Regions from separate parts of the Pseudooceanicola aestuariicola genome, predicted to be linked through region 2. Evidence: riboswitches for the same ligand, from Rfam matches in the RefSeq annotation. Region 2 holds a riboswitch; the other holds the start of a gene.
The links. Region 2 has a riboswitch for cobalamin ahead of ACI3GR_RS05470 (DUF4198 domain-containing protein). Riboswitches for the same ligand answer to the same signal wherever they lie in the genome.
Positions count from the first base shown of each region.

Region 1: it holds a riboswitch for cobalamin, as region 2 does, so the genes downstream of both, cobW (cobalamin biosynthesis protein CobW) here and ACI3GR_RS05470 (DUF4198 domain-containing protein) in region 2, are expected to answer to the same signal.

Region 1 is NZ_JBJGSF010000002.1:671,510-677,464, reverse strand. Features, by position in the region: gene smc (chromosome segregation protein SMC) at 1-2,533, opposite strand, end outside; gene ACI3GR_RS11255 (PQQ-dependent sugar dehydrogenase) at 2,684-3,886, opposite strand; cobalamin riboswitch at 4,008-4,232, shown strand; gene cobW (cobalamin biosynthesis protein CobW) at 4,268-5,338, shown strand; gene ACI3GR_RS11245 (GNAT family N-acetyltransferase) at 5,350-5,805, shown strand.
Region 2 is NZ_JBJGSF010000001.1:1,206,032-1,211,986, reverse strand. Features, by position in the region: gene hypD (hydrogenase formation protein HypD) at 1-434, shown strand, start outside; gene hypE (hydrogenase expression/formation protein HypE) at 693-1,739, shown strand; cobalamin riboswitch at 1,800-2,025, shown strand; gene ACI3GR_RS05470 (DUF4198 domain-containing protein) at 2,150-2,938, shown strand; gene cbiM (cobalt transporter CbiM) at 2,942-3,559, shown strand; gene ACI3GR_RS05460 (NikL family nickel/cobalt ECF transporter subunit) at 3,559-4,137, shown strand; gene cbiQ (cobalt ECF transporter T component CbiQ) at 4,141-4,923, shown strand; gene ACI3GR_RS05450 (energy-coupling factor ABC transporter ATP-binding protein) at 4,910-5,560, shown strand; gene ACI3GR_RS05445 (cytochrome P450) at 5,825-5,955, shown strand, end outside.

The DNA.
Region 1 (5,955 bases), on a different contig from region 2:
CGGCCTTGGCAATCGCGCCGTTCAGGTCTTCGCGTTTGGCGGCCAGCGTCGCGGGCACGTCCTGCGCGGTCTTCAACTCGGCTTCGCTTTCCTCGCGGCGCAGATCAATCTCGGCGATGCGCTTGTCAGCCGACTCCAGCCGCAGCTTCCAGCCGCTCATTTCCTTGACCACTTCCTGTGACCGTCGCACCCGCGCCTCGCCTTCGCGGCGCACTTCGTCATGCGATGCGCGATGCGACATCATGGTGACGCGGGCGGCTTCGACCGCCATCTTGATCTCGTCCACCGTGCCACGGGCCTGATCCAGATCGGGCAGGTCTTTCAACGTACGCTCGGCCTCTTTCAGCTGTTTATGCGCGGCCAGCGCCTCTTCTTCGTAGCGGCTGACCGACAGGCTCAGGTTCTCCAGCTTGCCTTCGGCCATAGAGGCATCTGCCTCGGCCCGGTTCAGCTTGCGCGTGGCTTCGGCCACCAATTGGTCGGCCTGACGCCGGGCATCGCGGGCGCGTTTGTCGGCGTCGGTCAGATCAGCCAGACGCTTCGACAGAACCTCGTGCGCAGACCGCGCGCCATCTGCCTGAGCGGAGGCACGTTCCAATTCCTGCTTTAACTCTTCCAGGCGGTTCATCTGCTGCAACCGCAGGGCGGCGGCGGAGGGCGCGTCCTCGGCCCAGGCGCGATATCCGTCCCAACGCCACAGGTCGCCTTCGATCGATACCAACCGCTGACCGGGCTTCAAGAGCGGCTGCAAACGCACCGCATCATCTGCATCGATCAACCCGACCTGAGAAATCCGGCGGCGCAGAACCTCTGGCACTGTCACGACCTCGGCCAAGGGCATCACGCCCGATGGCAGGTCGTTGGTCGACGCGTACTGCGGCAGCGACACCCAGCCCGACGGGCCGTCCTCATCCACTACAGGGGCGCGCAGATCATCGGCCAGCGCGGCGCCCAAGGCTTTTTCATAGCCAGACGACACGCGCACATCATCCAGAACCTGACCACCTTCGGCCGCCTCACGCTGCACCAGCTTGGCCAATGCGGTGGTTTCGGCCTGCAATGCATTGACCTCACCCTGCGCAGAGGAAAACGCGGCCCGCGCTTCGGCTTCGCGCACTTGGGTGTCGGCGCGGGCGGCTTCGGCCTGCGCCAGCGTTTCTTCGGCGTTGGTGGATGTCTTTTGCGCTGTAGTCAGCTGCGCCTCGGCCGCTTTGCGATCCTCGGCGGCCTGCGTCAGAACCTTCCGGGCCTGCGCCACGGCGTGCTGCGCCTTTTCACCTTCGGATTCGATCCGCGCGACGTTGCGCAGGCTGTCGTCGTACATCCGCTGTGCCGACTGATGCCGCGCGGCCAAGCGGGCCACATCTTCGGTCAGGGTCGACAGATCGTCTTCGCGCTGCGCCAGAACGGCCCCGGCCTGCCGCGCAATCTCGGCCAGTTCGGCCAGTTTGCCCTCGTGACCTTCGCTGGCCTTGGCCAGTTCCTTCTGTTCCCATTCCAGCCGCTGAATCGTTTCGCCCGCATCGCGATTCAGGCCCAGTTCCCGTTCCCGGTCCTTAATCAGCTGTTCGATCCGCGCCTTCAGCGTGGCGATGGTCTCCACCGCGCGGGCCTCATCCTCGGCCAAGGCGTCGCGTTCGACCTGTAGGCGTTGCAGGATTGCCCCGGCGATAGCTTCCTCTTCGCGCTTGGGCGGCAACGCCTCTTCGGCCACGACCCGCGCCTGAGAGGCTTTGACTGCCGCCGCCTCTGCCTGCGCGGCCGCGGTGACCTGCGCCTTCAGGCCCTCTTTCGCCGCCGCCCGCGCTTCGTCCGCCTCATTCCAGCGGCGATACAGCAACATACCTTCAGCCCGGCGCAGATCAGCCCCGATCGACCGATAGCGCTGCGCCTGCCGCGACTGGCGTTCCAGCGTCGCCAACTGCTGGCTCAGCGTTTCGATCACGTCATCGACGCGGGTCAGGTTCTGTTCCGCGCCTTTCAGCTTCAACTCGGCCTCGTGCCGCCGTTGATACAGGCCCGAAATCCCCGCCGCTTCTTCCAGAATACGGCGGCGCGACTTGGGCTTGGCATTAATCAACTCGGCAATCTGACCCTGACGCACCAGCGCAGGGGATTGCGACCCGGTCGAGGCATCGGCGAACAGCATCTGCACATCGCGCGCCCGCACGTCCTTGCCGTTGGTTTTGTAGGCTGACCCAACATCCCGTGTGATCCGCCGCACGATTTCCAACTGATCACTATCGTTGAACCCCGCCGGCGCCAACCGTTCCGAATTGTCCATGGTCAGGCAGACTTCGGCAAAGTTCCGGGCCGGGCGCGACGATGCCCCGGCAAAGATCACGTCTTCCATCCCGCCGCCGCGCATGGCGGTGGGGCGGTTTTCGCCCATGACCCAGCGCAACGCTTCCAGCAGATTGGATTTGCCGCAACCGTTCGGCCCCACCACGCCCGTCAGACCATCATGGATCAACAGCTCTGTCGGATCGACAAAGCTTTTGAAGCCTGTGAGTCTGAGTTTGGAAAAGCGCAACAGCGACACCTTGAACGATTCTGATCCATTCAGGGTGACGCAGGACAACGCGCTGAGTCAACGTCGCCGCAGCCAAATATGGAGGCTGCGGCGATGATATCCACAAGATATTGGTAATGCGCACCCCCAAAAGGGCACGCACCAGACAGATCAGCTGTCGGTATTCGCCGGGGCGAGGCGCACCAACTGACCGTCTTCGAAATCGGTCACGGCAAGGATCGATCCGTCGCTATCGACGGCCAGATCCCGCACGCGGCCCAGATCGGGGGCCAGACGCTCTTCGCCGGTCACAACGCCATCTTCCATCTCAAGACGGACGATCCCGCCGGGATACAAGGACGAGATAAACAGATCGCCGTTCCAGTCGCCAAAGGCCTCGGCCTCGTAGACCATCATGCCAGCGGGCGCGATGACCGGGTCCCAGAAATAGACCGGCTGCTCCATCCCGTCCTGCTGCGAAATCCCGGTGCCAATCGCGTCACCGCTATACTGCTCACCATAGGAAATCACCGGCCAGCCGTAGTTCTTGCCAGCCTCGGTCAGGTTCAATTCGTCCCCGCCCTTGGGGCCATGTTCGATGGTCCACAGCTGGTCGCCCATCATCCAAGCGCCCTGAATGTTGCGGTGGCCATAGCTGAAGATTTCGTCCATCGCGCTGTCGTCGCCGACGAAGGGGTTATCCTCGGGGATAGACCCGTCCAGATTGATCCGCACGACTTTGCCGAAGTGATTGTCCAGATCCTGCGCCATCACGCGATATTCCTGCGTGAAATGTTCGCCGGTCGTCACGAAAGCATGGCCGTTGCCATCAAACACGATGCGGGACCCAAAGTGCATTGGCGCATCCACTGCGGGCGATTGGACAAAGATATCCTCGGCATCGGTGATCTCGGTCAGATCCTCGCTCAGCACGCCGCGACCGGCTGCAGTGGCATAGTTGCCGTCAACCGGCTTGGCATAGGTCCAATAGATCATGCGATCGTCGGCAAAATTCGGGCCCAAGGCCACGTCCAGCAGACCACCCTGTTCCGCCACTGCAATCTCGGGCAGGCCGCTGATCGGATCGGACATCGTGCCATCCGCCGCGATATGGCGCAGGTTGCCCGCGCGTTCGGTTACCAGATAGCCGCCGTCATTCGGCAGAACCTCGATCCCCCAGGGATGCACAAGGCCGCCTGCAACGGTGGTGCGCTCCACCTGCACGTCAGAGCTGAGCAGCTCGGCCCGGAACTGGTTTTCCATGGCAGGTTCAAAATCTGTGTTCCGCTCACCCCAGCTGTGGGTGGATTGGCCCAGAACAGGCGCGGCGGCAAGAATGGCAACACTTGAAAACAATGCGATACGAGAGGTCATGTCGTTCCTTTTGCGATGATGGATTTGTCACCCAACGCACCGATCCCACGGCGGTTTCATCACGAATGTTTCAAGGCCCCGCCCTTGACCCCAATTTGCTTGACCTAAGGCGCGTCCCGCCGCAAACACGACGCGATACGGTTCCCCAGCAGGATGCGACCCATCCGGGGATAATCGGGAATGCGGACAGGACGACCTAACCAAGGGTCCTTAGCCGCAGCCGCCCCCGCGACTGTAAAGCGGTAGCAGGTCTGACAGACGCCACTGGGCAGCCCTTGGGCACCCGGGAAGGCAAAGACCCGCAGCGACCGCCAGCCAGGAGACCGGCCGTAGCCCATGGACCCAACCCGCTGTCGGGGATGACAGCGAAGGAGAGACAAAATGCCTGCCAAGATACCCGCCACCGTCGTCACCGGATTCCTCGGCGCCGGAAAAACCACCATGATCCGCCACATGCTGCAGAACGCGAACGGCAAACGGATCGCGCTGATCATCAACGAATTCGGCGACCTTGGCGTAGATGGTGACATCCTGCGCGGCTGCGGCGATGAAACCTGCCGCGAAGAAGACATCATGGAGCTGTCGAACGGCTGCATCTGCTGCACCGTGGCCGACGACTTCATCCCGACGATGGAAAAGCTGCTGGACCGCGACGACGCGCCCGACCACATCGTGATCGAAACCTCTGGTCTGGCTCTGCCGCAACCGCTGGTCCGCGCCTTCAACTGGCCCGGTATCTCGACCCGCGTCACCGTGGACGGTGTGGTCACGGTCGTCGACGGCCCCGCGCATCACGCGGGCACCTTTGCCCATGACGTGGCGGCCGTGGACGCACAGCGCGCCAAGGACGAAAACCTCGACCATGAAACGCCCCTGTCAGAGCTTTTCGAAGATCAGCTAGCCTGCGCCGACATGATCGTGGTGAACAAATCCGACCTGATGGACACGACCGCCCTGACCACAACCACCCAGACGCTGACCGACGCGGTCCGCCCCGGCGTGCGCATCGTGCAGGCGTCGATGGGCGCCCTCCCGACCGAGGTGCTGCTGGGTCTGGAAACCGCCGCGGAATCCGACATGGAGGCCCGGCACGAGGTGCACCACCATCATCACCACGACGATGACGAAGACGACGATCACCACCACGATCATGAACACGAACACGGCCATGACGAGTTTGAATCCTTCGTCGTCACCCGTGGCGAAATCACCGACGCCAAGGCCTTTACCGAACAGGTCGCGGAAACCATCCGCACCCACGGCATCCTGCGCCTCAAAGGCTTTGCCGCCGTGGAAGGCAAACCCATGCGCCTGACCCTGCAGGCCGTCGGCCCCCGGATCGACACCTACTTCGACCAGCCCTTCGGCAGCGCTGCCCGCGAAACCCGGCTGGTCGTCATCGGTCAGACCGGCCTTGATCGTGCCGCCATCGAAAAGGCGCTCGCCGCATAACGGAGGCCCCCATGATCATCGTCGAACCCGGCAACCCGCTGGACCCGGTGCCCTCGGCCCTGCTGGACGCGAGCCAATCTTTGATGCGGCGGCTCTTCAACCCCGAGGAAAACCATTTCCTCAGCCACGAGGCGCTGGCCCAGCCCGACGTCCGGTTCTTCATCGCGCGCGACGGGTCTGAAACCCTTGGCTGCGCGGCGCTGAAAATCTGCGACGGCTACGGAGAGGTCAAAAGCTTCTTCGTCACCGACGCCGCCCGTGGCCGTGGCATCGGCGCCGCACTGGTCCGCCAGATCGAAGACACCGCCCGCGCCGAAGGCCTGACCCTGCTGCGCCTTGAAACGGCCGAGTTGCTGGACGCCGCCATTCGCCTTTACGACCGCCACGGCTTTGCCCGCCGCGGCCCGTTCGGCGATTACTCGGAAAACGGTACCTCGGTCTTCATGGAAAAGAAAACGGCCGAATAGTTGGGCGCCAGTCTATCGCTTGCTGTCAGGCGTTCGTTTAACTGGGACCCAAGTCGAACCCGACTTAGACGTGGGCGGCAACTGCCGATTATCGGCAACCGTGGCGAAGTTGTTAGTCTGACCCCCTCTTGGTCCCTGCTCGCGGTAGAT
Region 2 (5,955 bases):
TGCTGGAACAGATCCGCGATGGTCGGGCCGTGATCGAAAACCAGTATGGTCGCGTGGTGCCGGAGCACGGCAACCCGGTGTCTCTGGCTGCGATTGCGGATGTTTATGAGCCGCGCCCCAGTTTCGAATGGCGCGGTCTGGGTGAGATTGATGCCAGCGGGTTGCGCATCCGCGACGCCTATCTGGCGTGGGATGCCGAGACAAAGTTCGGCATCGGTTATGCCGCCGACGGGGGCCGTGCGCCTGTGCCAGAGCCTGAGGGCTGCGCCTGCGGGTCAGTCATGACAGGCCGGATGAAGCCGACGCAATGCCCCCAGTTCGGGCTGGGCTGTACGCCAGACACGCCCTTGGGCGCGCTGATGGTCAGTTCCGAAGGCGCCTGCGCGGCCTACTGGACCTACGGCGGCGCGCGCCGGGTCGAGGCGGCAGAGTAATTTGGCTGGCTGCGGGGGATATCATGTCTCTGGCCCTGTCTCGGGGCGACCAACCCCGGGACGCGCCCCGTCGCCCCGGAAGGGGATTGCGCAGCAATCGCCCGAGAGGGGGCCTCCCCCCGGGAGGGCGCACAGGCGATGCCGTTAACCGCTCAGCCGACCCATAATGCTTTTGAGATAAAGCGATGACCACATGCGAAGCGATGCGCCCACCCAGGGTCGGGCGCGTCCCTAAACGCCAAAAGAAACGGTGACACCATGAACGCCCCCAGCCCAAAACCGTCCCGCCTGCGTGACACTCGCGTGACCCTTGCCCATGGCGGCGGTGGGCGCGCGATGCGTGACCTGATCGAAGAGGTGTTCACGGATGTCTTCGCCCCGCCGGGTCACGAAGATCAGGCGCGTCTGATGACGGATGCGCTGCAAGAACCCGGCGCGCAGCTGGCGTTTACGACGGACAGCTTCGTCGTGACCCCGGTCGAGTTTCCGGGCGGTGACATCGGCACGCTGGCCATCTGCGGCACGGTCAACGATCTGGCCGTCGGCGGGGCCAAGCCGCTGTGGCTCTCGGCCAGTTTCATCATCGAAGAAGGCACCGAGATTGCGCTGCTGCGCCGCATCGTGGCCTCGATGCAGCGCGAAGCCGAGGCGGCGGGCGTGAGGATTGTGACCGGCGACACCAAAGTCGTGGGCAAAGGATCCTGCGATCAGGTGTTCATCACCACGGCGGGCGTCGGTGTCATTGCGCCCGGCACCGATTTAAAGGCCGAAAACATCCGCCCCGGTGACGTGGCCATCGTGAACGGCGTGCTGGGCGATCACGGCGCAACGATCTTGGCCGCGCGGGGTGATCTGGCCCTGTCCGCGCCTTTGGAGTCCGATTGCCAGCCGCTGAACCACCTGATGGACGCGGTGATCAAAGCCGCGCCGTCGACACGTGCCGCACGGGACGCCACACGCGGGGGCCTCGCGTCTTCGCTGAACGAAATGGCCGAAGCTGCGGGCGTGACGGTAGAGCTGGACGAAACCCTGTTGCCGCTGCGGGATGAGGTGAAGGGGATGTGCGAAATCCTTGGCCTCGATCCCCTGTATTTGGCGAACGAGGGCACTCTGGTCCTGTTCGTGGCCGAAAGCGAAGCCGAGGCCGCACTGGCCGCCATGCGCGCCCTGCCCTCGGGGCGCGAGGCAAGGATCATCGGCAAAGCGGTGGACAAGGGCCGCGTTCCGGTTGTGCTGCGGTCGGCCTTTGGCGGTCAACGCATCGTCGATATGCTGGTGGGCGAACAGCTGCCGCGTATCTGCTAAGCTGCCGTATCAAATCCACCTGTCCCAATCGCGCCGATTGACACGGCCTGCCCGATTGCCCATTACGGGGATGTGAACGGTTCTGTCGCGTGCAACATCACGCGGCAGGAGCAAAAGGGAATACGGTGAGGCGTACCCATCAGGGACCAAAACCGTAGCTGCCCCCGCAACTGTAAGCGGAGAGTGCGACCGACGATGCCACTGAGACCCCTTCGGGGCTATCGGGAAGGCCGGTCAGCGCGAAGACCCGCGAGCCAGGAGACCTGCCGTCACAGGATCGGGAAACCGATCTTACCCAACCGGACGCCGGGGTGAGCGTCTGGCTCGGCAGGTCCAAAATGACCCCCTGAGTCCAGCATCCCGTCTGTCCTTTCATCCGTGGGCCCGCCCACTTGCTTGAGAGGCATGACATGACACTAAACGGACCACTGCTGGCAGCCTTTGCCGCACTTGTCCCCCTTTCTGCGCAGGCGCATTTCGTGCTGCCCTATGCAGACAACGTTCAGATCGACCGCCCGGGGGATCTGCCCCTTGCGCTGGTCTTCTGGCACCCGTTTGAAAACGGCCATGTGATGGATATGGAGGTGCCGCACGGCTTCTACATGATCCACAATGGCGACCGGATCGATCTGGCCGACCGGCTAGAGGCCACGCCGTTCCAAGGCGCCCAGAACACTGGCGCCGGGTTTCGTGCTACGCTGCCTGTCAAACGATCGGGCGATTATGTGCTGGTGACGGAACCCGTGCCCTATCTGGAACCCAGCGAAGATAAATACATCCAGCAGTTCACCAAGGTCGTGTTCAACCGCAACGGGTTGCCCACTGACTGGGCCGACCCCGTTGGCCTGCCGACGGAAATCCTGCCGCTGGTGAAACCCTACAACGTCCTCGCCGGGTCGACCTTTTCGGGTCAGGTACTGCGCAATGGCGCGCCCGCTGCCGGGATCGAGATCGAAGTCGAATATGTCGCCGCCGTCCCCGATCTGGACAGCTTTGCGGCCAAACCCCCTACCGTCGGCCCGATGCCGGGGGGCGCAGTCGTCGTCGTCACGGATGCCAATGGCTATTTCAGCTTTGGCGTTCCGCGCGCGGGCTGGTGGGGCTTTGCCGCTTTGGGCTCGGGTCCCGTGACGGAACATGACGGCAAAGAGCTTAGCCAGGACGCCGTGTTCTGGATCCGCGCCTACGGGATGGAATAGCCCATGCATATCGTGGACGGAGCGCTGTCGAACCCGGTCGTCCTTGGCGGCGCGGTTTTGGCCGTGGGCGGCATTGCGATGGGCCTACGCCAGATGACGCTGGAACGGATCCCGGCGACGGGCATCCTGTCGGCCAGCTTTTTCGTCGCATCGCTGATCCATGTGCCAATCGGGCCGTCTTCGGTTCATCTGGTGCTGAACGGTCTGGCCGGGCTGGTGCTGGGATGGGCGGCCTTTCCCGCGCTGTTCGTCGGGCTGCTGTTGCAGGCGGTGTTCTTCGGCTTCGGCGGTCTGACCGTGCTGGGGATCAACACGCTGAACATCGCGGGGCCAGCGGTTCTGGCCTGGCTGATCTTTGGTCGCATGGTCGAACGTGGATCGCCCATGTCGGGCGCTGTCTGGGCGGGCATCGGCGGGGCCTTTGCCATCGCCGCGACGACCCTTGGCGTGGCGTTTTCACTGGTCCTGACGGGGGAAGAATTCCTGCCCGCGGCCCGGCTGGTGTTTTTTGCCCATATCCCCATCATGGTGATCGAGGCGCTTTTGACCGGCGCGGCTGTGCTGTTGATCCGCAAGGTGCGCCCGGACCTCTTTACTGCGGCCAAGGGGGTAACGCTATGATGCGGCCCGGTGTCTTGGCCCTGATGCTGTCCATGGCCCCGCTGCCCGCGCTGGCGCATAAGGTCATCTTTGGCGTCTTCCCCTCGGGCGACGCGATTGAAGGAGAGCTGGGGTTTTCCAACGGCGACATGGCTGTTGGAGCCGTGATCGAGGTCTATGACACTTCCGGCACCAAACTGGGGGACGCAACGACCGACGGTGACGGTTTCTTTCTATACACGCCGCAATCCCCCGTGGCGCATCAGTTCCGCGCCGATCTGGGCGCGGGCCATGTGGCCGAGGCGGTGATGCCCGCAGACGAGGTTGCCGCCATCCTTGGCGTGGCCAAGATCGACCCGCCCGCCCCTGCCGCGACCGCCGCAGCAACAGCGCCTTCGGTCATCGTCGCGTCGCTTTCCGACGCTGACCGGGCCGAGATCGCGACTATCGTCCGGGACGAGATGCGCCCCCTGCGGCGCGAAATCGCCGCCTACAAGGAAAAGAACGATCTGCAGACGATCCTTGGCGGGCTGGGCTATATCGCCGGGCTGTTCGGACTGGGCTTTTACATCGCCGCACGGCGCAGATTGGCAGGCTGATCCATGACCTACCGTATGACATCCGACGACACGGCCGATGTGCGGTTTACCCGCTGGCGGATCATTGATCTGGACCCCCGGATGCGCATCGTTCTGGCGGCGACCTTTGCATTGGTGGTCGTCGCGCTATCGGACCTGATGGCGCTGACGCTGGCGGTGCTGGTCGCGGTGGCGCTGCTGCCGCTGTCGGGCCTGCCCGCGAAACAGACGCTAAAGCGGATGGCTGGCATGGATGGGTTCATCATCTTCATGCTGCTTCTGATGCCGTTTTCCGTGCCCGGCACGCCGATGTTCACCGTCTTTGGCTTTGCCGCGTCATGGGAAGGTCTGTGGCAGGCCGTGGAAATCACCCTGACCGCCAACGCCGTGATCCTTGCGCTAATGTGCCTTGTCGGGTCGATGGAGCCGGTGACGATGGGCCATGCCTTGCACGCGCTGAAGGTGCCGGATCGTCTGGTGCAGCTGTTGATGTTTACCATCCGCTATATCGAGGTGCTGCGCGAAGAATACCTGCGTCTGCGCGCCGCGATGCGGGTGCGTGGGTTCCGGCCGGGGACCAATTGGCACACCTATCGCAGCTTTGGCTATCTGGTGGGCATCCTGCTGGTGCGGTCTCTGGAACGGTCAGAACGTATCCTTGGCGCGATGAAGTGTCGTGGCTTTACAGGCCGGTTCGTGCTGCTAGAACGGTTCCGTATGGGTGAACGGGACTGGATGTTCGCCGCCTTCATCATTGCCGCGCTGGTCATTTTGATCATGGTTCAGTTCCGCCATGCCATTGCTTGAGTTGCGCGACATCAGCTTTGCCTATCCCGGGCATGGGCTGGTGCTGGACGGCGCATCGCTGGTGTTGGAGCCGGGTGAACGCCTGTCCGTGACCGGCCCAAACGGCGTCGGGAAATCCACGTTGTTCAAGATCGCCGTCGGTCTATTGCGTCCCTCAGGCGGAGAGGTCGTGGCCTTCGGCGACCCGCGTCAGACCGAGGATGACTTCACCGAAGTCCGCCGCCGCATCGGCTATGTGTTCCAAGACCCCGACGATCAGTTGTTCAGCCCCACGGTGGCCGAAGATATCGCCTTTGGTCCGCTGAACCTTGGCAAATCCCGGGACGAAGCCATCGCAATCGTCGACGACATCCTGTCACGTCTGAACCTGACCCACCTGCGCGACCGCATCACCCATCGCCTCTCGGGCGGGGAAAAGCGTCTGGTCACCCTTGCCTGCGTGCTGGCGATGGAGCCTGAGGTGCTGATGCTGGATGAGCCGACGAACGCTCTGGACCCAGAAAACGAGGCTCGGCTGGTTGCAATCCTCGACACGCTGCCGCAGTCGATCCTGCTGGTCAGCCACGATCCCTTATTCCGGGATCGCATCGCGCCTCAGGGCTATCACCTGCAGGGCGGCAAGCTGACCCGCCGCTGACCCGCCGCTGACCCAAGCGCCCCGCATTTTCACCGATTAGAACCTGCGGGCGTTTCACCTGGTGGAAAGTGCCCAAAGGCTTGATTGCAAGGGACACCCCCCTGCCGTCTTCTTAGAAAGAAGGAGGAAACGCCCGTCCCAAGGACATCCACAAGACCGGAGGAGCGGTCGGCTGTCGCCGAGGCAGGCCATTTCCCAAACAAAAGCCAAAGCGACGTATCTAAGGTGAGTCGCAGGGTCCAAACGGCCCATTGGGAGGAATTTATGAACGCTCATGATCGCGTCCGGTCCACGGACGCCTTTGACCCGTTTGATCTGAACGCACCGCATGCTCAGTGGAAGTCGTTCCGGGAAGAAGAACCAATCTTTTATCACGAACCGTCGGGCTATTGGGT